Regions from separate parts of the Lacticaseibacillus rhamnosus genome, predicted to be linked through region 2. Evidence: a T-box and tRNA genes for the amino acid it is inferred to sense, from the RefSeq annotation. Region 2 holds a T-box; the other holds one or more tRNA genes.
The links. The T-box of region 2 lies ahead of leuS (leucine--tRNA ligase). A T-box ahead of a tRNA ligase gene usually reads a tRNA of that ligase, here a tRNA-Leu.
Positions count from the first base shown of each region.

Region 1: it has a tRNA-Leu gene. The T-box ahead of leuS (leucine--tRNA ligase) is inferred to sense a tRNA for this amino acid. The anticodon was not compared.

Region 1 covers NZ_LR134331.1:1,836,564-1,854,477, reverse strand. Annotated here, with positions in the region: gene EL173_RS09470 (serine hydrolase domain-containing protein) at 1-530, shown strand, start outside; gene EL173_RS09460 (cation-translocating P-type ATPase) at 1,045-3,708, shown strand; gene EL173_RS09455 (hypothetical protein) at 3,769-4,206, shown strand; gene trpX (tryptophan ABC transporter substrate-binding protein) at 4,591-5,586, shown strand; gene EL173_RS09445 (ABC transporter permease) at 5,583-6,482, shown strand; gene EL173_RS09440 (ABC transporter ATP-binding protein) at 6,475-7,227, shown strand; gene EL173_RS09435 (SprT family protein) at 7,475-7,927, shown strand; gene EL173_RS09430 (GNAT family N-acetyltransferase) at 7,924-8,388, opposite strand; tRNA gene EL173_RS09425 (tRNA-Leu) at 8,501-8,586, opposite strand; gene EL173_RS09410 (ECF transporter S component) at 9,089-9,694, shown strand; gene EL173_RS09405 (M20 family metallopeptidase) at 9,799-10,968, shown strand; gene EL173_RS09400 (aldose epimerase family protein) at 11,065-11,898, opposite strand; gene EL173_RS09395 (restriction endonuclease) at 12,352-12,915, shown strand; gene EL173_RS09390 (sugar phosphate isomerase/epimerase family protein) at 12,949-13,779, shown strand; gene EL173_RS09385 (hypothetical protein) at 13,776-14,075, opposite strand; gene EL173_RS09370 (thiolase family protein) at 14,669-15,850, shown strand; gene EL173_RS09365 (hydroxymethylglutaryl-CoA reductase, degradative) at 15,863-17,107, shown strand; gene EL173_RS09360 (hydroxymethylglutaryl-CoA synthase) at 17,127-17,914, shown strand, end outside.
Region 2 covers NZ_LR134331.1:883,070-895,786, reverse strand. Annotated here, with positions in the region: gene EL173_RS04650 (zinc ribbon domain-containing protein) at 1-136, opposite strand, end outside; gene EL173_RS04645 (pseudouridine synthase) at 222-932, opposite strand; gene EL173_RS04640 (putative polysaccharide biosynthesis protein) at 937-2,580, opposite strand; gene leuS (leucine--tRNA ligase) at 3,100-5,511, opposite strand; T-box leader at 5,558-5,751, opposite strand; gene EL173_RS04625 (phosphatase PAP2 family protein) at 5,932-6,603, shown strand; gene EL173_RS04620 (DUF4811 domain-containing protein) at 6,668-7,393, opposite strand; partial or broken gene EL173_RS04615 (MDR family MFS transporter) at 7,390-8,868, opposite strand; gene EL173_RS04610 (MerR family transcriptional regulator) at 9,090-9,560, shown strand; gene EL173_RS04605 (MDR family MFS transporter) at 9,737-11,230, opposite strand; gene metK (methionine adenosyltransferase) at 11,760-12,717, opposite strand, start outside.

The DNA.
Region 1 (17,914 bases), 960 kb from region 2:
AACCGGTGAACTATCTTTTACTAGCCGGTGTGATCGAGAAAGTCGCCGGGCGATCCTATGAACAACAAGTAAAAAACGATATTATTGAACGCCTAAAGCTTAAGCACACCGGCTTTTTACCGGCGATGCTGACAGATTCAAACCGTTCTTTAACGTATACAGGTCCCGTCACCAATCCTTATCAGACTTTTATCGGCGAACCGGAGTTATGGTATAACCGCGAGCTCGGTACCGGCAACATGTATACGACGACTGGTGATCTTTATCGGCTATTGCGCGGGATAGACAGCGGCAAAGTGATTACTTTGTCCGCTTTGAAGACGTTGCGCAACCGTGACGATGGCGTTTATACAGCCGGCATCTATAATCATCAAGATTTTTATTCAACTCATGGCGTTGTCGCTGGTCAAATGGCATCGACTGCAATCAGTCACGATGGTCAAAATGCGATCATCCTGTTAAGTAATTACAATTCACATGCGCTAAATTTGCATGATCTGGCAGTGCATTTATTTCAAACGTTGGGGTGAGTGAGCTTGATTAAAATCGAAAGGATCTTAGCTACAGTGGCTAAAGTCCGGCAATCATGCTTGAGGCCACTTTGTTCTGTTTTATGCCCATAACGCGCTCACCGGCGCAGAAACTTGCGTGTAAGGACCTCAAGCGCAATGGTCAAAGCCCGGCCATCACGTTTGAGGCCGTTTTGTTCTGTTTTATGCCCATAACGCGCTCACCGGCGCAGAAGTCTGCGTGTAAGGACCTTAAACGCAATGGCCAAACCCGGGCCATCACGTTTAAGGCCACTTACACTCCGACTTCTAACCGCGCCGGTTCGCGCTCACTACTCAGGAACTTGCGTAAGCCTGCCTAGACCTGATATACTTTACTCAACCTAGGGGAGTAACTAGCAGAGCATATCTGCGACAACGTCACCAACAAGGCTATGTCTGGTGTTGTCTTAAATAGTGAGACTTATGGATCTACTGCTGGTAGGCCATAAGTCTCTTTTTGGCTACCGGCCCAAAGAAAGAAGGAGGCACTATTTTGGCAAAGAAACCGCCATATGCATTAAGCAGTCAAGAAGTTTTGCAAGAAGAAAAAACGCAATTGACTGGACTATCTAAGGAAACCGCTCAGACTCGGTTAAATGAAAATGGGCCAAATGAACTCGCCCAGGCTGAAAAGAAGAGCATGTTGGCGCGCTTTTTGGATCAGTTTAAGGACTTTATGATTATTGTCCTGTTAGCTGCTGCTTTGATTGCCGGGTTCTTATTAAGTGAATGGGCCGATGCGGGTATTATTCTCGCGGTCGTCTTATTGAACGCGGTTTTCGGTGTTTTCCAAGAAAGCAAGGCTGAAGAGGCCATTGATGCGCTTAAAGAAATGTCCACTCCTAACGCGCATGTTCGTCGGGGTGATCAAGTACTCACGATCCCTAGCAGCCAGCTGGTTTTAGGTGATATTGTGTTGTTGGAAGCAGGGGATGTGGTACCTGCTGATTTACGGTTAGTGGAAAGTGCTAACTTAAAGATCGAAGAAAGCGCGCTAACCGGTGAAAGCGTACCGGTCGATAAGACCAGCGAACCGTTGACGGGTGCGGATGTTGGTATTGGTGACCGGACCAACATGGCCTTCATGAACAGTAACATCACCTATGGCCGCGGGGTTGGCGTTGTAGTCGCAACCGGGATGCAAACCGAAGTCGGCCGGATTGCCGGTATGATTAATTCTGCCGAGGAAACAACCACCCCGCTGCAAGAAAATCTCAAGAGTCTTGGGAAGACGCTGACGGTGATGATTCTTGTTATTGCTGTCATTGTGTTTGCAGTCGGGATTTGGCGTAATGCCGCCAGTTTACCGGAGATGTTCCTGACCGCGGTTTCGCTGGCTGTTGCCGCTATTCCGGAAGGGTTGCCGGCTATTGTCACGATCATTTTGGCATTGGGCACTCAAAAAATGGCAAAGCGGCATGCATTAGTGCGTAAACTGCCAGCAGTTGAGACTTTGGGTAGTACCGACATCATTGCCAGTGATAAAACCGGAACACTGACCCAAAACAAAATGACGGTTGAAAAAGTTTATTATGATGGCCAGTTGAACGCTGCCAGCGCAGGTATCCACGGTGGCAATCCTTTGATGACCATCATGAATTTTGCCAACGATACGCAGGTTCAAGATGATGGTCAATTATTAGGCGATCCGACTGAAACAGCGCTAGTTGCTTATGGTAAAACCCAGTCCTTTGATCTTACTAAGGAACTTGCTGCAGAACCGCGGATTGCTGAAGTACCGTTTGATTCCGAACGTAAATTGATGACGACGCTTCATCGCCGCCCGGATGGTAAAATCTTGGTTGCCACGAAAGGCGCACCGGACGAATTGCTTAAGCGGGTGACGAATTTAGCCACCGGTGATAACGTTGCGCCTCTGTCTGACAGTGAACGCGATGCCATTTTGAAAGCAAATAAAGACATGGCCACCCAGGCTTTGCGAGTACTGGGGATGGCTTATAAGGTAATCGATGCGGTTCCGGATACGGTTAACTCAGAAACTGTTGAACAACATCTGACTTTTGCAGGGCTCGTCGGGATGATTGATCCGGAGCGGCCAGAAGCACAAGCAGCGGTTGCGGAAGCTAAATCGGCTGGTATTCGGCCAATGATGATTACCGGTGATCACCGCGACACGGCCGAAGCGATTGCGGTCCGCCTTGGCATTATTGATCAAGGTGATGATGCTGCCGTTATTACCGGTGCCGAACTTGATCAACAAAGCGATGAAGAATTTGCTAAGAATGTCGGCAAATACAGCGTGTACGCACGGGTTGCACCAGAGCATAAGGTTCGAATTGTGAATGCTTGGCAGAAAAAAGGCAAAGTGGTTGCCATGACCGGCGATGGGGTTAACGATGCCCCTGCGTTAAAAGCAGCTGATATCGGTATTGGCATGGGTATCACCGGGACAGAAGTTTCAAAAGGTGCTTCGGACATGGTGTTGGCCGATGACAATTTTGCAACGATTGTGGTCGCGGTTGAAGAAGGCCGAAAAGTCTTTTCCAACATTCAAAAAGCGATTCAATATCTCTTATCGGCTAACCTTGGTGAAGTTTTGACCTTGTTCATGATGACAATGTTAGGCTGGGATATTTTAGCGCCGGTTCACATTCTTTGGATTAATCTGGTGACGGATACCTTCCCAGCGATTGCACTTGGGGTGGAACCGACTGAGCCAGGGATTATGAAGCAAAAACCGCGCGGGCGGAAGTCCAACTTCTTCTCTGGCGGCGTGGGCCCGGCCGTGATTTGGCAAGGGATTCTTGAAGGCTTGTTGACATTGGGCGTTTACTGGATTGCTATCACTTATCCGGTCCATAGCGGTGAAGCGGCGATGCATGCGGATGCTTTGACCATGGCTTATGCAACTTTAGGCTTGATCCAACTCTTCCATGCTTTTAACGTTAAGAGTATCCATCAAAGCCTGTTTACAGTGGGTGCATTCCGGAATAAAGCATTCAACTGGGCGATTCTGGCATCCTTCCTGTTGCTGGCAGTGACGATTCTGGTTCCGGGCTTTAACGGGCTTTTCCATGTCACCACCCTTGATTGGCATCAGTGGATAACGGTTCTTGGCGCGGGCGTGACGATGATTGTGATCGTCGAGATCGTGAAGGTGTTTGAACGCGCTCGGCGTCGACGTTTGGCTAAATAAAAAACAAAGTGGCAGGTCAGCACTGACAACCACGTGCTTAAGAGAGGATTCGTGCTTTTCATGAATAAGCAACAAATGAAGTTGGCGCATTATGGTTCGACCATTAATGATGTGGTGGAACAGATTCAGGCTAATCAAGATAAAATGGCACCATTGTTCGAACCGTTGCGAAAAGCAATTGATGCAGATCAGTTAGCTGAATATGATCGGGAGACCTATGAGGATACTCAGGTCGTTTTTCGTGAAGGAACCGCTCAGTACCAAAAGTTATTAACTCGGTTGCAACAAGTGGCAGTTCCGGCGCGACTGGCTGGGCCGCATCGTACGTTGGTTCATGACTTTGCGGCTTTTACCGCAGCGTGTGAAGCAATGACTGCCAGCTTAAAACCTGACTTAGAAGTAGATGTGCCCGCCTTTAATGCTTCCGAAAAGGCGCAGGATGAGACGATTCAGAAATTTACCAAGCAGATTCAAAAAATCTCGCTCATCTTGCAATGATTTTTCTTGACATGAAATGTTTACTCATGTACCTTTAATCTAACATCTCATCAAGTATAAACGAATGGAGGAAACCCACATGACAGCATTGCTTACCTTAAAGAACTGGCAAAGCCAACTTTAGGTAGGTTGCGGATGCAGCCTGCCAGACGCGCAGGTTGTGTCTATGTTGGCTTCCGATTTACTGTCCGCATAGATACCCAATCACGGGGCTATGCGGTTTTTTTATTGCCGCGACGGCCTGAACCTGTCGCGGTATTTTTATTGATACAAAAAAGGAAAGGTTAACCGCAAAGTAGCTTTAACCACGCGGAATATGTCGATATCACATTAAAGGATCGACATCACCAAAGCTATTGGAATATTCAAAATGGAGGCAAGCGCATGAAACGAATGCTTGGATTTATGATCATCATCTTTGGCTTTTTGGGTATTGCTTATTTTCAAAGTGGCACAACCGCGCAACAGACGCAGACAAAGCCGACTGTCGGCATTTTGCAGCTGACAACCCATCCGGCGCTTGATGCGATTCATAAGGGCATTATCGCCGGATTGAAAGATAAAGGCTACGTGGCGGGCAAGAATATCAAGATTGATTTTCAAAACGCGGAAAATGATCAGAGCAATCTGAAGTCAATGTCAGAACGCTTTACTGAGGAACATGCCGCTGCAACAGTCGGTATTGCTACGCCTGCAGCTCAAGCACTAGCCAATGTGAATCAAAAGACGCCGATCATCTTGGGGGCAATTACGGATCCAGTCGCAGCAAAGTTGGTTAAAAATGTTAAAAAACCAGGCGGCAATATTACCGGGGTTTCCGATCAAGCCCCGATTGCAGCTCAATTGAAACTTATCCGGCAGATCATGCCTGATGCGAAAACACTTGGCGTCATTGCGACTTCCAGTGATGATTCCGCACAAACCCAAGCCAAGATGGTGGCTAAACTAGGCCCCAAAGAAGGGTTCACGGTTAAACGGTATGCGATTAGCTCGACCAACGATCTTAACCAAGTGGCGACGCAAATGGTAAGCCAGGTGGACGCGGTGTTTGTGCCGACTGATAATACGGTGGCGAGCGCCATGCAAACTTTAGTGGCAGCGGCTAACGCACGAAAGGTTCCGATTTTTCCAACTGTGGATACCATGGTTAAACAAGGCGGGGTGGCAACGATCGGACTTAATCAATTTGATTTAGGTGTTGAAACCGGGCATATGCTGGCGGATGTTTTAAAAGGCAAAGCCAAACCGGCCACGACGCCGATCCACTTTGAAAAAACCGGCCGACTTATTTTAAATGAAAAACAAGCGCAGCAGTTGGGGATAACATTGCCGAGTTCGTTAGTGAAACAGGCAGACGCGAAAGGAACGGTGATCAAATGAGTTTAGGGGTTTCTGCAATTGGGCAAGGATTGTTATACGGTTTAATCGGACTAGGTCTCTTTTTAACATTTCGGGTGTTGGACTTTCCAGATATGACGGTTGAAGGAACATTTCCCTTTGGCGCAGCAGTGGCCGTCAGTGCGATTACTCACGGTATTTCCCCGATTATCGCAACCTTGCTCGCAACGGTAGCAGGGATGCTTGCCGGGCTGGTGACGGGGTTGTTAACTACCAAAGGCCGAATTCCGGTGCTACTTGCCGGGATCCTGGTCATGACCGGCTTATTCTCGATTAATTTACGGATTATGGGACGGGCCAATTTATCTTTGCTACATCAGGCTAATCTTTTCCAAGGATCGTTCTTAAAAGACTTGCCGCCTTACTTTAATAGCGTGGTTGTTGGTTTAATTGTTGTCGTCATCGTCGTCGGATTGTTGATGTTATTTCTGAACACCCAGTTAGGTCAAGGGTTCATTGCGGCGGGTGATAATCCGAATATGGCGCGGAGTCTGGGGATTAATCCTGATCATCAAATGGTTCTGGGCTTAATGGTTGGCAATGGGCTGGTTGGGCTTGCAGGTGGGTTGCTCGCTCAAAATAATGGCTATGCGGACGTGAACATGGGCATCGGGATCATTGTTATCGGGTTAGCTGCTATTATCATCGGCGAAGTTGTTTTCGGTGAGTTGACTTTGTCGCAGCGGTTGGTGGCAGTCATCTTAGGGAGCATTATTTACCGCTTTGTCTTGCTGGTTGTCTTGGCGCTAGGCTTCAATGCCGATGATTTGAAACTGATCTCGGCGGTCGTGTTAGCCATTGCCATCATGGTGCCGCAAATTGATCATCAATTACGATTACGACGTGTGTTGCAGAAAGGGGTGCAGATCCATGGCTGAATTAAAGTTGGATCACGTGACGGTTAATGTGCCAGTTGCAACTCAAGTCAAGACCTTGTTGCAAGATGTGACGCTGACGGTTAAGACAGGTGAATTCGTCACCGTTTTGGGTCATAATGGTGCCGGTAAATCGACCTTATTCAATGCGATTACCGGTGATCTACCAGTTAGCGGCGGCACGGTCACTTTGGCTGGCCAAACACTCAACGGGCGCCGTCCTGAGCAACGTGCTCGACACATTGCCAGAGTTTTCCAGGATCCGAAAATGGGAACCGCCCCGCGAATGACGGTTGCTGAGAATTTATTACTAGCCAGCCATCGTGGTCAGCGCCTAGGGTTACGTTCCCGGGGGTTGAATGCACAAAAAGCCCAGCTAAAGGCTTTGGCCGCAAAAACCGGTAATGGTCTGGCTGAGGCGCTTGATAAGCCAACGGAGCAGCTTTCAGGTGGACAACGGCAGGCCTTGAGCTTGTTAATGGCCACCATGCGCAAACCGGATTTACTGTTGCTTGATGAACACACAGCAGCCTTAGATCCCCACACCAGTCAGGCAATTATGGCGTTAACGAACGCGATCGTTTCGGAGCAACAGTTAACCTGTCTGATGATCACCCATCAAGTTGAAGACGCGTTACGCTATGGCAACCGGCTCATTGTGCTAGATGCCGGCCAGATTGTGGCAGACTTCGATCAAAAACGAAAAGCAGCATTGAAGCGTGCCGATGTCTTAGCCTTTTTCAATTAAGCGAGTGTGAAAAAGGTAGGCAAATTTGCTTGTGATGGCTCATTTGCTTGGTCAATGCGCAAGTTTCATGGTTAGAAAAAAGGAACGGTTCAGGTGGACGTCTGAACCGTTCCTTTTTGTAGTCTGATGAATAGTGAGATGAACATACTCAACAGGTATCGGATAGTCTCGCAAAGTAGCCTGATACAAATGGTGCAATTGGTGACGTGCTGATGTACACTATTGGCTCGGAGGTAACGATGAGACAATGACAAACCAAGAATTACAAGCACGTGTGGAAGCCATTTCTATGAGCGCATTTCACCAACCGTTCAACCACCAAGCCGTGTTTAATGCGCGATTGCGAACTACTGGCGGCCGGTTTTATCCTGCGACGATGAATCTGGATTTTAACCCCAAAATTTTTGCGCTTTATCCATCTGATGTCACGGATGGCATCATCAAGCATGAATTGGTGCACTACCATTTGTTCGCCCAGCATCGCGGCTATCAACATCGCGATCATGACTTCAAACAGTTACTGGCAGCAGTTGGCGGCTCGCGTTTTGCTCCGTCATTGCCGATGAACGGCCGACACTATGTTTATCAATGTACAAGGTGTGGCCGGCAATTTGTTCGGCGCCGACGGATTAATGTCAACCGGTACGCGTGCGGTGTCTGCCGTGGCAAATTACGACTGCAGGCAACACGAAATAACTAATTGAGCGGCTTTTGCAGGATTAAATTGACTGGCTGAAACCCGGCGCGGGCATAGACTTCTCGTGCGGTTTGATTACCGCTGAGGACGTTCAGTTGAATAAAAGAGGCTTGATGACTGGCAGCGAATGCCTCGACCGCTGTCATGAGGGTTTTGGCTAGGCCGTGATGACGATGATCCGGCGTGACAAACAAGTCAATCAACTGCGCAAAGTGTTGTGGAACGAATTCGGGGCTGTCCCCGGTTCGAGCTAAAACGACCAATGCAAAGCCGGTAAGTGTGCCTTGGCTTTCCGTGACGAATAGGCGAGCCAGATCATTCTGCAAGTAATCAGCAAAATACTGCCGATTGTCGGTGGTTAAGGGCCGGTAAGTATCCGGCGCCAATGCAGCCATCTCTTGAGTAAGCTGCTGATAAAGATGAACAATCGCCGGCAGATCGACAAATTGGGCTTCACGAAGCATCGAATGGGACTCCTTTCAGAGGCTTAATATTTTTCAAGCCGGGCCATGATCAGGTATAAAATAAAAAAGATCCGATCAACAGTAATACCTTGTTGATCGGATCTTGCTATGATGCGGGCAAGAAGACTCGAACTTCCATGAGCAAAAATGCTCACAAGATCCTTAATCTTGCGCGTCTACCAATTCCGCCATGCCCGCATGACTAATTAAGCACAAGAAATATTATAGGAAAACGTGAGATTAAAGTCAATAGAAATTTACTAAGCGCGAACCGGCGCGCTTAGAAACCGGAGTGTAAGTGGCCTTAAGCGTAATGGCCGGGCTTGGGCCATTACGCTTAAGGTACTTACACGCAGGTTTCTGCGCCGGTGAGCGCGTTATGGGCGTAAACTAGAACACAAGTGGCCTCAGGCGTGATGGCCGGGCTTTGGCCATTGCGACTGAGGTCCTTACACGCAGACTTCTGCGCCGGTAAGCGCGTTAAAAGGGCGTAAGCCAGAACACAAGCGGCCTCAGCGGTAGCTAACACTGGCGACCGCAAGCAATATTGTCAAATCAGGGACTATTGCCCCAACATGAGCCATACCTGAAGGCAATGGTCTGCTTTGATTGAATCAGCAACAGCAGAAAACACAATATAAACAAACGTAAACGTCTATAATTTGATAAAATTAGCTATAAACGATTAGGAGGTGTCAGCATGACACGTCGCGGAAAAGCTTATAACATTGCGATCATTGGTATTTTGGGAGCTTTGATTATTTTGCAAGCCTATATTCCAATGGTTGGTTATGTTCAGATTTTTCCCGCTTGGCCGGCTATTTCGACTATTCACTTGACCGTCATCATTGGCGGGATCGTATTGGGCTATGGCGGAGGTGCCAGCCTTGGCTTATTATGGGGATTAACGAGTCTGATTCGCGCTTATACATCAGCGGCTGACCCGGTAACTTTACTGCTTTTTCGCAATCCAATTATCGCGTTGGTGCCGCGAGTCATGGTTGGTTTGGTTGCAGCTTTTGTTTTTCATCAATTATTCAAACGCCACCAGAGTACGCTGGCTCAAACTATTAAAATGGTCATCGCCGGGGTTGCAGGCGCTTTAACCAACACATTGCTGGTGATCGGCTTTACCTGGTTGTTGTTTGCCAGCAAAGCCGCGCAAATCGTTCCAGGGGCCAATGCAACGAATTTAGGTTGGCTGTTGATTACTGCCTTGGCCATTAATGCGGTGGCAGAGGCGGTGCTCGGCGGGATTGTCACCCCAATCTTAGGTCAGGCATTGTTGCGCTTTAGAAGAAAATAAGGCTGCGTTAAAAGACTGGGTTGCGTGTTCGGAATAATGGTGTTGATAGCACCTGATGTGACTAGATGAACTCAGTCATGGTGGCGATTTGGATCGTTAAGATGATGTATTTTAAAAGTGGAGGCGGTAGTTTGACAGACGAGGAACAACAAGTTACTGATCTATTGCAGGCGATGGTTAGAATCCCCAGTGTGGCAGCAAAAGAAGGCCAAGTGGCGGACTTGATCGAAGCCTTTTTGGCCCCGGAACTAAGCGCAGGGTTGATTAAGCGTGAACGTATCAGTTATGCGCCGGGACGCGACAATTTAGTTTTGACGATTGGTGATTCTAATGCGCAGCGCTGGTTAGGGGTTGACGGGCACATGGATGTCGTGGATGCAGGCGATCCCAACAAGTGGCAGTTTCCTCCGTTCTCAGCCCAGATTGAAGATGGTAAATTGTATGGCCGCGGGGCGACGGATATGAAATCCGGACTTGCCGCTGCTGTGGTTGCGTTTAAGCAAATCGCGCATGAAGAGCTTGATCATGGCGTTCAGTTGATGGCAACCGTGGGCGAAGAAATCGATAACTACGGTGCCCGCCAACTTGCGGCTGCCGGTTATGGTGATCGGTTGACCGGTCTTTTGGTCGCAGAACCGGGAAACAGCAATGTGGATGCGGCTGAACGTGGCATTATTGACTATACGTTAACGGCTCAGGGCAAGGCGGCGCATTCTTCACGTCCAGATCTTGGGGCTAATGCCATTCACGGCTTATTTGCTTTTGCCAATGCCGCATTAACTGCCACCGCGCCGCTTCAAGCTAAAGATGATCCGATTCTGGGTCACGCTACCCACAACATCGATATTATCCATGGCGGGAATCAGATTAATTCATTACCGGAGTCTGCTTATTTACGCGGCAACATCCGAACAACCATGATTGCTGATAATGATGCGTTTATTGCCGCTTTGAAGCAGGCTGCTAAAACATCAGTACCAAAAGGGGTTCACCTATCACTTTCGATTGATTCGGTTTTAAGTGCCGCAGCGGCTGCACCCGATAATGCGTTAATTCAAAAAGTCCAGCAGGCACGGCAGCGGATCGGTTTGCAGCGCGGGGCTGTGGCCTATCGAACCGGCATAACCGATGCGGCCTTATTTTTCCACGATGGTTTGGACTTGGCTATTTACGGGCCAGGTAATGACACTTCGCACGAAACCGATGAATATGTTGACCTCCAAGACGTGTTCGACAGTATTAAGGTTTACAAAGATGTCTTTAAAAATTATTAGTGTCAACTAATACCAGTAGAAAAAGCCTTGTGACGGTGAGCAGCTCATTCAACGTCCAAGGCTTTTTGTAGCGATTAGTTTGGTTAGCTGATTGGATTAACGGTCTGGCGTACTGGCCTTAATCCTGCTCAACTGATATTCAGCGTGGTGTTGCCAAGTTGCGCCGGCAGCAAGTGTCCACGCGTTGCCGGTTAAATTGTTTTCGGGAGAAAATCCGATTGCAACATGAGGTTGTCCCAGAATGCCGTTAAAGTTGTTATCGGGTCCGATGTTAGCAAACGAGTCAATGCGGGTGGCCGGCGCATCGGTGGCATAGTGCAGTTGCCAGTCACCGGTGGCTAAGGAGAATCTATGTGCAGGCGAGATTTCTGGCTGTTGCTTGATGGTACTTTGCTGGTGGTCAATGGTTAACTGAGCGTGTAACATTGTTTGGGCGGGATCGGCTGTCAATAACCATGGCAATATCAATCGTGGATGAAGTCGGATTTCGGCAGTGGTTTTAACGGCCATATCGATGGTCCAGACATTGTCATTATTCAGTCGGTGCGTAACCATAAGGGAGCGCTCGCCCGGTTGTCCATCAGCGTTTTCAGGTAAATTTAGAGAAAAGGTAATGGCTAAGTCAGCCGTTTGACTGGTTTTCACCGCCCAATTCCAATTCTGCCAAGCTCCGGGGATCGTTTTAGGGTCATCTGGTGCAAGCGGACCGGTCATGGCGCCGAAAAGACCGGGTTGATGCAGATAGTCTTCTAAAGTGACGAATCCAAGCAATAAGTTAGGATCCAACCCAGTCGTAGTGGGCAACCGGACTTGCTGAACACGAGCGCCGAAAGTTAAAAATCGCAGCGTCATTTGCTGATCGTTAACTAATGTGTATTGCGTAATGCGCTCACTGCCAACTTTGGCAAAAATTTTGGCGCTTAGTTTCATGACGAAAACGCTTCCCTTCTCAATAAATTAAGCCTACAGAAAAATTACCTGAGTTTCAATGCAAACATGGCGTGAATCTGCTAGGCTTGATAAGGATCATGTATTTGATGGTGTGAAGATCGCGTGTGTCGCGGCGGCTTGCGGTCACCATAACGCGCTCCCCGGCGCAGAAGTCGGATCACGCTCACCATAACGCGTTCACCGGCGCAGGGATCGGAGTGTAAGGACCTCAGCCGCAATGGCCAAGCCCAGGCGCCATCACGCCCAAGGCCACTTACACTCCGATCCCTAAGCGCGCCGGTTCACGCTCATAACGCGTTCGCCAGCCCAGAAACCTGCACATAAGGACCTTGGGCGCAATGACCAAAGCCCGGTCATCACGCCCAAGGCCACTTATGCGCCGGTTTCTAACCGGGCTGGCTCACGCTCACTTAACTAGAAGGGTTTAGAAGCATGAGAATTTTACTTAAAAAGGCCTACCATTTGTTGTGGGGGTTGTTTGTATTGGCCCTTATTTATAGTTTTTGGGCCCGCACTATTTTGCCTCGGCAGTTGCGACCTTATGGCGATCCTGCCAGTTTTACTATTATTAGTTTATTTGTGGTGATCAATGCGTTGTTGCTGTACCATCATCATTTTCGGTTTCGAGATTTGAAGATGGAGAGCGTGGACATCATGGAAGGTGAGAAGTTTGAGGAATTTTGTGCCTATTTATTAAAACGCAATGGCTTCAAGCGTATTCAACTTACTCAGGCTTCGGGTGATCAAGGCATTGACATTATTGCACAAAAAAAAGGCCAGTCATTCGGCTTTCAATGTAAGCGATACACTGGCTTTGTTGGGAATAAGGCGGTTCAGGAAGTTTGGGCAGGGCATCATTATTATCAACTTGATCAAGCTGCGGTCATCACCAACAGTGAGTTTTCCGACTCCGCGATTGCCTTAGCTGACGACCTGGGGGTGATGTTAATTGATCGCAAGAAGCTTAAACGCTTGATGCGCAGATTACCGAGCTAGAATGGTCATTGCTTTTAAGGAGGTTGGCAATTCATGTTGTTGGGTTTAAAAGCCAGTACCGATGAGCGCCAGATTCGTGATCGATTGCAGTATCATCCTGACGTTTTTGAGTTTCACTTGACGGAAGCAGATTTTACGGCGAGTGGCTGGCAACATTTTTTGAAAATGGTTGCCTGGGTTCAAAGTCAGGTGCCGACTGTTGTTTTTCACCACCCGATGCGATTTCGTGGTCAGCGCAATGAGTTAGCGATGAATCCGACTAAATATCCAGCCAGGTATGACTTTCTGATGACCAGTTCCGTTAAGCTTATGACACTGGCTAAAAAAGTGAATGCCACGGCACTGATTCACGGTGGTTACCGCGTGGACACCCCCGGAGATTATGCCGGATGGCGTGACGTTGCAAAAGCACAAGATGTGGCATTGGCTCGCATGATTGCGTTTGCTCAAGAGGCGCCGGGACATGTGGTATTTGAAAACTCGATGTCGCCAATCTTTAGGTATGGCGATCCTGCGTTTGAGGCGCGTTTACTGCGCTGGCGGCTACCATTGGCTTATGATACTAGCCATACTTTTATCACGTTACGCGGGGATAATGAGCGACTTATCGCCAGTCTGCGCAACCTAAAACCATTAGTACGGCATTATCATTTGGTTGACTCAATGGGGCAGACGCATGACAGTTTACCTTTGGGAGAAGGTCGAATTGATTGGTACCGCGTTTTACCCCAGCTCAATCCTAACGCCAGCCGGATTTACGAAATCGGTTTGAAAAATCAGTTTGATTGCCAAGAAATGATAGCCAGTCACCATTATCTGGAAAAGGTTGCAGCAAAGTTGGCGGCGGCAAAACATCCGGCCTAGTTAAGCAAAAGACCAACTGGCCGGTGGATAAAGCCAAAAAGTGCACGGGTGCCGCCTGCATCTGCAAGATAAAGAAAACGTGATTGTAAGTCAGGCTGATTTAACAAAAGTTGTAATTCCCACACGCGTAATGGCGATTTTCGATCAGGTTTGGGCTTAAAGATTAATTGTGGCTGATCATTTTGGGTTTTCAAAATAAAATCATCAAAACGACTTGGTGCTGGTGTTGTATTTAACAGTACTGGGGCGTTTTTACTTTGGTCAGCGAGTAAGGCGAGCAAATCAATGACGCGCATCAACGGCACCTACTTTCTATGGCTAAAAGTTAAGGATTGGTGAAGACGGGTGTTACTTCCGAAAAGAATCGCATACAATTTAAACAGTTTAACATGAACTTATGTAGCTAGACATAAATGCAATCTCGGCTAAAGGGACCGGAATCTGGGCGATTAACGGTGCAAGCCACGATTTAGATGTTTTGTTTTTCGGACTGTGATAAACTATAACGGTTTTTCTGAGCGGGCATTGGTGTTATGTAGCGGTTGCTCAGGTCAGCGATGGGATCTTCTTCGATGTATTATAACGCATGTTTGAATTGGGTTCTTGACTGGGCGGCTCGCGCTCACCATAACGCGTTCGCCAGCCCAGAAACCTGCACATAAGGACCTTGGACGCAATGACCAAAGCCCGGTCATCACGCCCAAGGCCACTTATGCTCCGGTTTCTAACCGGGCTGGCTCACGCTCACCATAACGCGCTCCCCGGCGCAGAAGTCTGCGTGTAAGGACCTTGGACGCAATGACCAAAAAGCGGTCATCACGCCCAAGGCCACTTACACTCCGACTTCTAACCGCGCCGGCTCGCGCTCACATTTTGAAAAGGGGTTATTATGGAAAAAGTTGTGATTCTTAGTGCCAAGCGGACGCCGATTGGAAAGTTGGGCGGTGAGTTAGCAGGTGCTAGTGCAGTGGATTTAGGTGTTACTGCAGCTAAGGCGGCGATTAAAGCAGCACGGCTTGATCCGCAACAACTGGATCAAGCAATTTTCGGGAATGTTTTGCAGGCTGGATCGGGCCAGAATGTTGCGCGGCAGATTGCGTTGCATAGTGGCATGGCGACGAACTCCACGGCCATGACGATCAATGAAGTTTGCGGCTCTGGGCTAAAGGCAATTCGGTTAGGTCAGGCGGCGATTCAACTAGGTGAAGCTAACGCGGTACTTGTCGGCGGTACCGAGAGTATGAGTCAGGTACCGTATTATGCTGAGGCAATGCGGGCCGGGCATAAGTTTGGCGATACTGCGTTGGTGGATGGTCTTAGTCGCGATGGGCTAAACGATGCTTTTAGTCAGCAACCGATGGGGATTACGGCGGAAAATGTTGCCAGCCGCTTTCAGATCAGTCGTCAAGCGCAAGACGAGTTTGCACTGCGCTCTCATCTGCGTGCGGCCGCTGCTGCTGCAGAAGGCCGGTTTAAATCACAAATTGCACCGGTGACCATTTCCGGCCGACATGGCGATGTCACGATTGACACGGATTCGGCGATTCGACCGGATACATCATTAGCCCAGTTAGCAAAATTACCGCCAGTTTTTGAAGTTGGCGGTACCGTCACGGCGGGTAATGCTAGCGGGATTAATGACGGGGCGGCTGCATTGATTCTTATGGCGAAGTCAAAAGCCGAGCAGTTAGGCCTCCACTATTTGGCTACCATCACTGACTATACAGAAGTCGGGATTGACCCGGACATCATGGGTTATGCGCCTAAATTAGCGATTGACCAGCTAATGCAAAAAACCGGACAAACTTTAACAGCCATTGATCAAGTGGAATTAAATGAAGCATTCGCCTCGCAAAGTGTTGCCGTGATGCGTGACTTAGGACTGACTGACGAACAGGTGAATATCAATGGCGGAGCGCTTGCTTTAGGCCATCCCTTGGGAGCATCCGGCGCGCGGATTATGGTTTCATTACTGTATAATCTGGCCGAACGCAGGCAACAAACCGGTATCGCGGCGTTATGTGTCGGTGGTGGTATCGGTATGGCGATGCAAGTTACTTTGCATGATTAGGAGCAGATTAAAATGAAGTTTTATGAGCAAACGCCCGAAGCTAGGCGGCACCAACTTGTGCAAGAAGGGTCATTAACCAGTACAGATGCCGCTTTATTGGCTGCGGCACGCACGCTTCCTGATGCTACTGCGACTCGGTTGATTGAAAATGCAATTGGTGAATTTTCCTTACCGATGGGCATTGCGCGAAATTTAATGGTCAATGGCCAGCAACATCAAGTACCGATTGTTAATGAGGAACCCTCTGTTGTTGCTGCGGCCAGCAATGGTGCGCGAATGGTAGCGGAAAACGGCGGCGTTTTAGCGCATGTGGGTACCCATGAAGTGGTGGCAGAAGTGGTCTTAACTGATTTAGCAGATTTGAATACGGCTAGACAGATCCTTTTGGCCCATCAAGCAACGATCGCAGCTGTGGCCAATGCCGCCCATCCCTCAATGGTGCAGCGTGGCGGAGGCTTCCGCAACCTGACCGTGACAATCTTGGCCAACCGGTTTTTAAAACTTCGCCTGACGCTTAATCCTAAAGCGGCGATGGGCGCCAATTATGCGAATACGGTTGCCGAAGCTGTGGCAGATGCAGTGACAACCTGGGTGGATGGAACGGTTTTGGCCAGCATTTTAACTAACGCACCGAGCGAGTTAGTCACAGCAACTGTGAAATTGACACCGGCGACACTTGCCACAAAAACACTGTCAGGGGATGAAATTGCCCATAAAATTGTGCAGCTGAGCGATTTGGCATTTGTCGATCCAGAGCGCGCGGTGACGCATAACAAAGGCATTCTTAACGGTGTTATTGGGGCGGTCTTGGCGACGGGAAATGACACGCGCGCGGTTGCGGCCAGTGTTGGGGCGTTTGCCGCTGCGACTGGTCAGTATCAACCGTTATCACGTTGGTTGATGCGCGATGGCAAACTTGAAGGCTATCTGCAAATGCCATTGCCGCTGGGTGCTGTCGGAGGCGCGATCGGTGCATTACCATTAGCCCAGGCGGCCCGCCGTCTTGGAGGTTATCGCGACTTAGCCACCATGCAGCAGGTAATTGCCGCATTAGGATTAGTGCAGAATTTAGCGGCTTTGCGCGCATTAGCCGGCCCCGGCATTCAGTCAGGCCATATGAAACTGCAGGCCAATGCACTGGCGATTGCTGCCGGAGCTCAGGATCAGGAAGTACCTGCTCTAGTCGCCGCCTTACGCGCAGGTGAAATGGATCTGGCACATGCCAAAATGTATTTAGCAACGATTCGATCAAAATAGAAAGCAGGCCATTGAAATTATGAAAATCGGAATTGATGCCATCGAAATGGATACCCCGGACTTTTACGTCGATCTCGTAAAACTTGCCAAGGTTCGCGGTGATGATCCGAATAAATATACGATCGGCATCGGCCAAGACGAGCAGGCGGTTCCGCCATCTAGTCAAGACATTGTGACATTGGGAGCCAATGCCGCCGCAAAAGTATTGACGCCAGCATCACGTGCCAGTTTAGGCATGATTCTGGTTGGAACCGAAAGCGGGGTTGATGCTAGTAAATCCGCCGCCTTATTCATTCATGATCTTTTGGCACTGCCTGAATGGGTGCGGGCGGTTGAACTGAAAGAAGCTTGTTATGGCGGGACCGCTGCGCTTATGATGGCTCGTGATTATGTTGCGAGTCATCCTGATAAAAGTGTGCTCGTTATTGCGGCAGATATTGCGCGTTATGGATTAGCAACGGCCGGTGAAGTGACGCAAGGGGCCGGCGCAGTGGCGATGATTGTCAAAGCTGATCCGTGTCTGCTGACAATTGAACCGGATTCGGTTTATCGATCGGCATCAATCAACGACTTTTGGCGACCGGTTTACCAAGATACGGCGCTTGCTCAAGGAAAATACTCAACCGAACAATATCTCGCCTTCTTCAAGACAGTCTGGGAACGTTATCAGGCCGACCATCATTTAAGTGCACATGATTTCGCGGCAATGACATTCCATCTGCCATATACCAAAATGGGTAAAAAAGCATTGGATCTAGTGTTGCCAACCACCGATGACGCGAGTGCCCAGCGATTGAAAAACCGTTT
Region 2 (12,717 bases):
GGGTACACGAAATCGTCACGAACTTCTTGTTTTGAACATCAAAGATTTTGGAAAAATTACCGCCCGTTGCCTGAAACCGATCCGAAATATAGCTTGTATTTTGACATTTGGGGCAAATATATTGTTGTTGGTCCATTGCGCTCACCCTTTCTTGTCTATCAGTATAGGGGTGCAACTATGCCATGACAATGGATCCGTTAACGAAAAAGTAAAGCTTAAACTTAGCGTACCATCTGATCCAGTAGCGAACGCTCATCATCCGTCAGTGCCCGATACTCACCGGCGTCTAAGTCCTCAGGCAAACGTAATGGTCCCATTGCAATTCGTGTCAATGCGACGACTTCATTATCAACGGCCAGCAACATCCGCTTAATTTGGTGGTATTTGCCTTCTGTAATTGTGATATAAATTTCTTTATTGTCAGTCGCCGGTACAACCTGAACATCAGCTGGTGCCGTTGTAAAGTCTTTTAAAGCAACGCCATGTTCTAACTGGTGTTTCATCTCAGTTGTAAGTGCCTTGGCTAACTTAGCGGCATAAGTTTTTGGCACATGGTGGTTCGGTGCTAACAAAGTATGCCCTAAATTGCCATCAGTTGTGAGCAATAGCAGTCCGGTTGTATCTTTATCAAGGCGCCCGACTGGATAAAGGCCGGGCCGATAATCATGCGGTCGAATCAAGTCCAATACCGTTGATTGCGTTGGATCTTCGGTTGCGGTGATGACGCCAGCCGGTTTGTTCATTAAATAATCGACTTCAAGTGGCCCGTCCGCTTGAGCATCATTAACCTCAACGGCAACACCCGGAAGAATATTGTAGCCCGGATCCGTCACTAACTCCCCAGCAATCCGAACGCGCTTGTCGCGAATCAAGGCTTTGACTTCTTTTCGACTACCAAACTGTAAATGACTTAAATATTTATCTAATCGCATAAAATCACCGGATGTGTAAAATTTCGCGCAGCCGACTGACCCGTGCACCAATGATCATATCGGCCAAACGTGTTTTCAAAATCAAATAACCGTAAATCAAAACGCCAACACCAACTGCTACCAGTAAAACAAACGCTGCGCCAAACTGACTCTCAGGGTTAATGAGAATACCGGATACGTCCACGATCAAGTAGCAAACCGCACACATAATCAGGGAAAAAGCTAAAATACCGACGCCGCGCCGAATGGTCTGTCTGACATGAATATTGTACATCCGATTAGTCGAATACAACATCAACAAACTAGACACCGTCATGCCCAACATTGTCGCCATCACCGGCCCGTAAACATTAAAGAAGAAGATCATCGGCCATTGCGCAATGACTTTAACAGCGAGACCAACCAGCATCTCCTGAATCGCCAATCGATTATTAAACAACCCTTGAAGAATAGCAGCCAATACCGTAAATAATCCTAGAAGAATCGCCAAAATTGACGAAAATTGTAACAAGCGAATCCCAAGGAAGTCCATATCACGATAAAACAAAACATATAACGGACGCGCAACGGCCACCATGCCTAACGCCGATGGAATCATGACGATGAAGAAAAGCTGCAACGTGTTCGTAATTTGCCGCGCTAAACCTTCAACATCCCCGCGCGTTTTTGCGCCAGCCAGCAAAGGAACAACCGTAATTGCCATGGCCACTGCAAGACTGACAATGATCATGATCAGCTTGTTGGCGTTGCCGGCAAATAATGCATAGAACCGATCAAGCTGATCTTCGCTAACTAAGTAGAACGCCTTCATCATTGGATTAAACGTGTATTGATCAACAATATAGTAAATATTAATCGTTGAATCCATGATAATGAACGGAATCGCCTGCCGCGCAACATCAACTAAAATTTCGTTAACGCTGATATTGAGCGCCTGTTTACTGTGTGCCACCAAAGTATCCAATCGCGGTTTCTGCCGAACAAAATACACGACCAATAAGCCAAGTCCAAAAACTGCCCCAATGAATGCCGCAAAGGTTGAATGCACAACCGCATTCAGGTAATCATGGTTACCGGCAACCATGATGGCATAAGTCATGACAAGCATATACAGAATACGGGCAACCTGTTCAATAAACTGACTGATCGCACTAGGCGCCATTTCGTTATAGCCTTGGAAAAAGCCCCGAATCAGGCTCAACGATGGAATCAGCAACAGTGGCCATGCCAACGAGCGGAAAACCGGAATCATCCGGGCATCCCCTGCTGCGAGCAATGGCGCTAGCAACCACATTGCCCCACAAGACAGGATCCCCATAATGAACATGGCAAATGTCCCGTGATAAAAAAGCCGCATACCGGTTTTATATTCACCCATCGCATTATAGCGGGCAACTTGTTTGGAAACCGCGCCAGGCACACCAGCAGTTGAAATAATCAAAAACAGGCTGTAAATCTGATAGCCTTTAGTAAATAAAGCATTAGCCGTTAAAAAAGCCGCTCCAAGCCAAATACGCCACGGAATGACATAAATAGCACCAAGAATCCGCGAAAAAACACTGCCGGCAGTCATCCACGCCGAACCGCGGATCATTTTTTCCTTGTCTGAACGTGGCGGTTGCGTCCCGCCGCCCAGCGAATTTTCCATGATAAGCTCCTGTCGTGTTGCGTAATCCTTTATATTTTAGGCAATCCCAGCCTCACTTGCAATCTTTACTGAGTTTCTTTGTTGAATCAAAAGAAATCTTTGAAAATCGTAGTCACGTAAACTAAACCATTGCCTTCACATAATGGTTAAGGCCACTTATACTCCGGTTTACGCCCATAACGCGCTCCCCGGCGCAGGGATCTGCGTGTAAGGGCCTCAGGCGCAATGGCCAAAGACCGGCCATCACGCCTGAGGCCACTTATATTCTGGTTTACGCCCATAACGCGTTCGCCAGCCCAGAAGCCTGCGTGTAAGGACCTTGGTCGCAATGGCCAAAGACCGGCCATCACGCCCAAGGCCACTTACACTCCGGCTTCTAAGCGGGCTGGCTCACGCTTACTTTCTAACCGCGCCGGCTCGCGCTCACCAAAAAAGCGATTCCAGAGGCAGTTTTTGTCTCTAGAACCGCAATTGTGGCAATCAAACTTATCCTATCAGTCTGACCAAAATGCAACCACATTACTTAGCAACGATATTAATAATCTTACGTGGTACGACAATGATTTTTTTAATATCCTTGCCTGTCGTATACTTCTGGACATTTTCATTGGCTAAAGCAGCTTGTTTGATCTCGTCATCAGTCTCATCAACGCTCGCAGTGATGGAACCACGAAGTTTGCCATTGACCTGCACCATCATGTCGTAGGTGTCGGTTTTAAGCTTGCTTTCGTCATAACTTGGCCACGGCGCATAGGTTAAGCTGTGATCATGTCCCAGCCGTTGCCAGATTTCTTCCATCAAGTGCGGTGCGATCGGTGCGAGCATTTTGACAAAGCCTTCAACATATTCTAGCGGCAAATCATCGTCTTTGCGCGCCGAATTGATGAAGACCATCATTTGGGCAATCGCCGTGTTAAAATGCAACGCCTCATAGTCCTCGGTTACTTTTTTAACCGTTTCGTTGTAGACCTTATCCAAACGACCGTCATTAATGGTGGTGATACGATCGCGCAGCTTGCCTTCATCATCAATAAAGGCGCTCCATACTCGATCCAAGAACTTGCGGGCACCCGCCAAACCATCCGTGGACCAAGCGATACCGGCATCCAATGGTCCCATGAACATTTCATACAGGCGCAAGGTATCGGCACCGTATTCGTCCACCACGTCATCGGGGTTAACGACATTCCCTTTGGACTTACTCATCTTTTCATGATTATCACCCAAGATCATGCCTTGGTTAAACAGGCGCTGGAATGGTTCCTTGTTTGGAATCGCGCCGATATCATAAAGGAACAGATTCCAAAAACGCGCGTACAGCAGATGCAGCACGGCATGTTCGGCCCCGCCGATATAAAGGTCCACTGGCATCCACTGCTTGAGCTTGTCATAATCAGCCAAGGCCTCTTTGTTATGTGGATCGACAAAGCGCAGGAAGTACCACGAAGAACCAGCCCATTGCGGCATGGTATTCGTCTCACGCTTACCTTTACGCCCGTTCTTGTCTACAACATTGACCCAGTCAGTCAGGTTGGCGAGCGGGCTCTCACCGGTTCCACTTGGCTTGATATCAACTTCTTCCGGCAAAGTCAGCGGCAATTCATCTTCTGGTACCAGGGTTGTCTCGCCGTCTTCCCAGTGAATCACTGGAATGGGTTCGCCCCAATAACGCTGCCGGGAAAAGACCCAGTCACGCAACTTATAGTTAACTTTTTCCTGGCCAATGCCTTTATCTTCCAGCCATGCGATCATCCGATCAATGGCATCCTGTTCGTTTAAGCCATCAAGAAAGCCGGAATTAATGTGCACGCCATCGCCGGTATAAGCTGCCTCGTCAATATTGCCACCTTCAATCACCGGTTTGATTTCGATGCCAAATTTCTTAGCAAAAGCATAGTCGCGATCATCGTGGGCCGGCACCGCCATAATCGCCCCGGTACCATAAGTTGCCAGCACATAATCCGAGATCCAGATCGGCAACTTCTCGCCATTGACGGGGTTGGTCGCATAAGCACCTGTCCAGACGCCGGTTTTTTCCTTATCGAGCGCCGTCCGGTCAAGATCGGACTTATGTGCCGCTTCTTCAATATAAGCATCAACAACTGCCTGCTGTTCCGGCGTCGTAATCTTTTCAACCAAGTCGTGCTCTGGTGCCATGACGACATAAGTTGCGCCAAAAAGGGTGTCCGGACGCGTTGTGAAAACGTCAAACTTTTCCTGAGTATCGGTGACCGTAAACGTGATTTGCGCCCCGGTTGACTTGCCGATCCAGTTTCGTTGCATCTGCTTGATTGATTCAGGCCAATCCAAATCATCCAAGTCTGCAAGTAATTTATCGGCGTACGCTGTGATCTTTAGCATCCATTGCCGCATCGGCTTACGAACAACCGGAAAACCGCCCCGCTCCGTTTTACCATCAATCACTTCTTCGTTAGCGACTACGGTTCCCAAATCAGGGCTCCAGTTAACCGGAACTTCAGCTTCATACGCTAGTCCATGTTTATACAGTTGTTCAAAAATCCATTGTGTCCATTTGTAGTAATTCGGATCGGTCGTATTAATTTCCCGGTTCCAATCATATGAAAAACCAAGGCTATTAATTTGACGCTTAAACGTTTCAATGTTTTGCTTAGTAAAAGTCCGGGGATTGTGACCGGTATTCAAGGCATATTGCTCAGCTGGTAAACCGAATGCATCCCACCCCATCGGATGCAAAACGTTAAATCCTTGCATTCGTTTCATCCGCGCCACAATATCGGTCGCGGTGTAGCCTTCTGGATGTCCAACATGCAAGCCCTGGCCTGATGGATATGGGAACATGTCTAATGCATAATAATTCGGTTTCTTCGGATCGGTTGTGGTGTTGAATTCGTTATGTTCGGCCCAATAACGCTGCCACTTCTTATCGATCTCATGATGATCGTATGCCATTTTGTTACCTCCCACTTATTTTCAAACAAAAAGCCGCCCTAGTCTTCATTAGGACGGCTCAGCCGCGGTACCACCTAAGTTCTGCTTTCACAGCGCTCAAAAGGGGTAACGGTCCGGCCGGCTGCGATTACTCCGTTCACCGCAGCAACTTCAAAGGTCAGTTCAGTCTTAGCATCGTCAGGCTCGCACCACCGCCTGCTCTCTGAAACCCGCGCCGACTTACTACTCCTTTGTTCGTTTGATGATTGCGTCAATCATAGCAAAAACCATGAAAGTGTTCAATGGTCTTTATGCTATTCTAGTCATATTAGTTATTTTCTTTGTCAATCTGCGGAAACGTCAACGCGTCACCGTGGATTAACCAAAAGCCGACTAAACGGTATTCAGTCGGTTATCAATTTACGTTTACAGGAGGTTGTCTTGTTGCATCGTCGGTCATTGCCACTTTATTTTTCAGGTACTGCTTTTATGATCTTCATTATTTTCTTAATTGGCATCCTCAATCAAGCCAGCTGGATTCAAACGACTGATCAGCATGTCATCGCATTTGTGACCCGGTTCCATGTGGATGCGCTAAAGCCAATCCTCATCGTCATTACCGAACTGGGCAATCCGAGCATTCTGATTTTTTTAACGCTCGGGTTAGCAGGGGTGCTTTTGATCTATCGTTATCGTATCGCCGCTTTATTTACGGCTAGTGTCGGTGCCATGATGGGGATTCTAAATATTGGTATTAAATATCTAGTCCAACGGCCGCGTCCATTCATCGCCGACCCGCAAATTCGCGCTTTGGTACAGGCTGGCGGGTTCAGTTTTCCAAGTGGGCATTCAAGCGGCACGATGATGTTTTATGGAACCTTGATTCTTTTAGCATGGACTTTTGTCAGGCGACCGACTGTTAAATGGACGATAACCTTATTGGCTGGCGGCATGATTGGATTGACCGGTTATTCGCGAATTTTTGTGCGGGTTCATTATCCAACCGATGTCTTCGCAGGCTTCGCGCTCGGGTTTGCCTTATTAATGCTCAGCTGGTGGTACTTTAGCCCGTATTTCTCCCGCCGTCATCAGCGCCATGAAAAAAGCAGATAACAGCTTTAACGGCTGATATCTGCTTTTTGATTGTCGCATCGTCATCAACATTAACTCGGACCGGTTATTTTTGTTGTTGAACTTCTTTAACCGCCTGTTGAATCATTGCTTGTTGAACCGTTGCTTGTGCTTGTTTCAACAGTGCAGCCTGATCGCTCGCCAGTTTCGGATTCGCATGAGCCAACTCAGCAGCTTTGGCTTTCACCGCGGCAGCCATGGTTGCTTTCTGCTGAGCATTCGGGTGTTGCAAGGCTTTGAGCTTAGTGCCGAGACGTTTGGCTTGCGTCGTCGTCAGCTCAATCCAACTTTTAGGCATCACGAGTCGATTATGCTGTGCCACCAACTGGCCTGCACCTTGGTGGTTAAACAATGCACTGAAAAAGCTATTTTGATATTCCCAGCGAGTTGTGCGACTTGTCATCGAAGCCGTTGTTCCTGTCGTCTGCACAACCTGATTGCTGACAGCCAGATCTGCTTTGGTATGCACCACTTTTTTCTTAGGATCGGTTTTATAGATGTAGACAACATGCTTACCGGCAGTGCCAACATTTTGCTTCAATAACATTGGCATCTGCGCATTGGGTGATGCCGTATAAATCGTTTGTTCATCCGTAGTCGTTCGTTTTTCCATTCCAAAATGGGCATTATCGTTAAGCACCATCAGTAACAGACTGCCCATCAAGCCAATACTGAAAATGGCAATTAATGTGCTCCGCTTTGCCGATCGATGCATCATGATGAAACTGAGATAAAGGCCAATGACCATTAGACCTAAGAACCAAAGAATCATGCCTTCACCTTCTTTTCTGGTTGAATCGTGATTTCCTGTGACATGGCGTGGCTATTCAGGAAAAATGCAAGCACCCAGCCAACCAGGCTAAAGCCAACTGCTAATAAAAAGGCTGCGTGGTAACCGTTTAATGTTGCATTGAGGAAATCCTGTTTATACTGCAAAGGATTACGCTTCAACAAGCTGGCAGCCGGCTTGGCGAGGTTGGTAACATTTGACAACACGGAAATCAAAACCGCCGTTGTCATGGAAGTCGCAACCTAGCGTACCGTGTTATTCACCGCGGTACCATGCCGAATCATATCAGGTGTCAGTGCATTCATCCCGTTGGTGGTCAATGGCATCATCACCATCGAAATCCCAAACATCCGCACCGCATAAATCACGGTAATGAAGATTGACGGCGTATTCGTCGTTAAGAAGAAATACGGCAACGTTGCAATCGTCAGGAAGAAGAGACCTAACTGGGCTAAGCGTTTTGCCCCAATGCGATCAAAAACCTGACCGGTAACGGGACTCATCACGGCAATTAAAAGCGCCCCTGGCAACAGCGTTAGTCCTGATTCCAAGGCACTTTTACCATGAATGATCTGCAGATACAGTGGCAAAATCATTTCAACGCCGACCATCGCCATGTTGGCAATCGTCCCTAAAGCAGTCGATAACGCAAAAATCTTACTCTTGAAAACTCGTAATTCGACAAACGGCTCCTTAAGATGCAACTGCCGATACCCAAAGATGACAATGAAGATGAGTCCGACAGCAATGGAACCAAGGACCATTGGATCGCCCCAGCCGTCATTACCGACTTCAGAAAAGCCGTACAACAAAGCGCCAAATCCAATTGACGACTCAATCAGCGACGGCACATCCAGCTTCGGATTCGAAAGTGGTAACACGTTTTTGAAAAAGAACATGGCCGCAAGAATCACCAACGCCGCGATTGGCAGGATCATGCCGAACAAAACCCGCCAGCCGAAATTATCGATGACATAGCCGGAAAGTGTCGGTCCGATTGCAGGTGCCACCCCAATCGCGATCCCCGCCATTCCCATAGCAGCTCCACGCCGATTTGGTGGGAAAATCGACATCATGATGTTTTGTAACAGCGGCATGGTAATTCCGACGCCGATCGCCTGAATCAATCGTCCGGCTAATAAGACGCCAAAACTATTAGCAACAAACGCCACCAGCGTGCCAACAAAGAAAGTACTCATGGCACTCATATAGAGCCATTTTGACGGGACTTTTGCGCTTAAATAAGCCGAAACAGGAATCATAATACCGTTTACCAGCATGAATCCCGTTGACAACCACTGGACGGTTGCGGTTGAAATATCAAAAGCCTTCATCAACGTTGGAAACGCGGTGGAGAGAATTGTCTGATTAAGAACCGTGATGAATGTCCCGACAATGAGGGTAATCACCATCATCGGTACGTTCACAGGTTTCCCGTTGATATCTTTAACGTCCATAACTTCGCCTGATTTCTTTATAATGTTTCATACTTTTAATATCACATAATGTAATATTGACAAGAGATTATATTACATTTAAACTAACTAGTTGTCAAGGTTGTGATTTGAAAGTCGCTGCATATTTTTTAAAGGCAGCGGATTCAGTTTTAACAAATTCGTCTGGTTCACGCTCACCATAACGTGCTTCCCGGCGCACGCTCATCAGAGGAGAGATTTTCATGGAACTGTTTAATAAGCGGTTGCGATCACTCGATATTTCACTAGGCATCGGCGAAACAAGTCGTGTCACCGGTGCAACCCCTACCCAAATTCGTTATTGGGAAAAAAAGCACCTGATTCATTCACGTCGCCACGAAGCAAATGGCAACAAACGTTATTCGCTGTCCAATATTGCGTTAATTGTCATGATCAAAACCATGCTGGATGAAGGTTATACCTTAGCTAAAGCCAGTGAAGAAATCAAAAAGTCGCATCAAAAAGCCGACATGCTTCATGTCCTCATGAGTACCCGCCTTCAAGACATTCAATACGATGACCAGCAAACCTTGCTAAACTTTGGGCCTCTTGAAAATGACCCCACATATGATGTCGTGGCCGTCGTAAATGAAAAAAATGCTAAATTATATAAACAGCCGATTAAACCGTCCGCCGCGATCAATCAGCAAACGACCGATAACCTGCTGAAATGATTGATACCTCTTTTCGCGCTTGATGATGAACGCTGCTATGCAAAATCGGCCTTAGAGAAACGAATTGACGTTCTCTAAGGCCGATTTTTTTATGCCCGTCCGCTAAATAATACAACGGCTTGATTAGAAAAATTTTGGCTCAAACAACTGGCTAACGTAACTACCGGCTTCATAGCTCAAGCTTCTTCATCAGATTCTTGCGTGGCAGCTTTTGCTAAAACCTTTTTGGCTTCAAAATGATTGGCCACCAAAGCGAGCGCCACAATCACAATTGAAAAGAAGTAAATATTGTGCAGCCCCTCATAAAGGATTTGACGTAACGTTGGCAAAACGCTAGCCGGTAACTGTTTTGCCGTATGCGGATTGATCAGTTCGTTTAACATATTACTGTTTAACCGGCCATCAGCTGCTACGCCTTGAGTCAGCCGCAAGTTAAGCACGATCCCATAAACGGAAACCATCAAAGTTTGCCCCAGCGTCCGCGATAACGTATTAAAACTCGTCGCTACACCCACTTGATCAGGGCTGACCACCGCCTGAGCTGTAACCGTTGTGATCGTAATGACCAAGCCAAATCCCAAGCCAAGACAGCCAGCAACTAGCAGGAAGACAAAATACGGCGTTGACTGTGGCACCAGCGCTAAGACCAAGCTTCCCCCAAGTAGCCAAAACATGGCCCCTGTCAGAATCGGTTTAGGTTGAAAACGTCCCAGTAACTTACCGGCAAAAAACGAACCGACCACCCACATCAACGAACTCGGTGTTACGGCAAAACCGCCAAGTGATGCATCCATGCCAAGAATGCCTTGAATCCACATCGGCATATAAACTTCAAACCCAATCACAAACCCTGAAATCAACGCGGCAATCAAGTTATGAATGATAAACGTGCGATTTTCAAAGAGTTTTAGATCAATAATCGGATCAACTGCCTGCCGCTCTGCCTGCCAAAAACGCCAAAAGCCAACAACGGCAATAAGTGCCATCCCCGCTAACTGCCAAATCGCATTGGGTTCAGCAAGCGTCTGGAATCCGTACATCAGTGCTAACAACGCAACCAAAAGCCAGACCGTACCGCGCATATCCAACGGTTGCCGTACCTGACGCCGATCTTCTTGCAAAAAGAACCAAACAAGACCAAAAGTGATTAACCCGAGTGGCACATTAATGAAGAAGATCCAATGCCAGCTCAATTGATCCACGATGAAGCCACCCAGTAACGGGGCAATGACAGATGCAATCCCCCACATCGAACCATTAAACCCCAGCATTTTAGCCCGCTTTTCAAACGGATAAATATCAGCAATGATGGTAAACGTCACCGGCATAATGGCACCAGCACCGACCCCTTGAATCGCGCGAAAGACGATCAGCATCACCATCGACTGCGACAAACCCGATAACAAAGAACCGATAACAAAAATAGTCAGCCCAATCAAGAAAACCGGTTTACGGCCAATTTTGTCACTTAATTTCCCATAAATCGGCGTTGCCATCGCATTAGTCAAAAGAAAAATTGAAAAAACCCAATTCATAAGATGCACGCCATGTAAACTACCAATAATCGTCGGCATCGCAGTTGAGACAATCGTCCCCTCGATGGCGGTCATAAAAGTACCCATAAAAATTGCCGCCGTCACAACAGCAACATTTGTTTTTCTCTGCTTCATAAATTACTCCTTAAAAAATGTGAGCGCGAGCCAGCCCGGTTAGAAACCGGAGTGTAAGTGGCCTTGGGCGTGATGGTCGCACTTTGACCATTGCGCCCAAGGTCCTTACACGCAGGTTTCTGGGCTGGGGAGCGCGTTATGGTGAGGCGCGAGCCGGCGCGATTAAAAGTCGGAGTGTAAGCGGCCTTAAGCGTGATGGCCCGGGTTTGGCCATTGCGCTTAAGGTCTCCTTACACGCAGACTTCTGCGCCGGGGAGCGTGTTATAGAACGCAATGTCAGTTCCCTTAATCGCCTAAATCAGAAAACTTTCCCGTCCTCCCGCCTATTTTCTTAAAATCAAGCCGTCTTTAGCCGTGCTGGTCACACTTTGACCATTGCGCCTAAGGTCCTTACACGCAGGGTTCTGCGCCGGGGAGCGCGTTAGGTGAGGCGCGAGCCGGCGCGATGCCAGTGCTAATCTCACACTACCAAAGCATAAAAAAACGACCCGGATGGGAATACGCCCGTCCAAGGCCGCCTCTTTTCTCGCTAATCTCGATACTTGAGAAGTGCTTGCACCTTATCTAAGTGCTCCCAAGGAAGATCAACATCTGTACGTCCAAAATGACCATAAGCCGCTGTTTGTTCATAAATCGGCCGCTTAAGATCTAACATTTTAATAATACCAGCTGGTCGCAAATCAAAGTTCTCGCGAATAGCCTGTTCAATTACTTGTTCAGAAATAACGTTGGTGCCAAATGTGTTAACAGATACCGACACCGGTTTAGCAACGCCAATCGCATAAGCCAGTTGCACTTCCACGCGTTTAGCCAAGCCGGCTGCAACAATATTTTTAGCAATATAACGCGCTGCATAACTAGCAGAGCGGTCAACCTTCGTCGCATCCTTACCGGAAAAGGCCCCACCGCCATGCCGGGCAAACCCACCGTAAGTATCAACAATAATCTTACGACCAGTCAATCCGGAATCGGCTTGCGGACCACCTAAGACAAAGCGACCGGTCGGGTTAACATAAATTTTCGTGTCATCATCCATCATGTCAGCTGGAATGATCTTCCGAATGATTTTAGCCTCTACGTCACGCCGAATTTCTTCCAGTGTGACGTCAGGATCATGCTGAACAGAAAGAACTACTGTATCAACCCGAACAGGCTGCTCATTATCATCATACTCTACTGTTACCTGGGCCTTTGCGTCTGGGCGCAGATAACTGATTTCGCCAGCGTGCCGCAATTTATCCGTTTGACGCATCAAGGCATGAGCCAACGAAATCGGTAATGGCATATAGGTGTCGGTTTCGTCAATGGCAAACCCAAACATCATCCCTTGATCACCGGCACCGATTTTATCTAACGGATCGGTATCGGAATCGCGGGCCTCAAGACTTTCATCCACACCTTGGGCAATATCCGGGCTCTGTTCATCAAGTGCAACCAAAACACCGACACTATCCGGATCAAACCCAGACTCTTTTGTATAACCAATT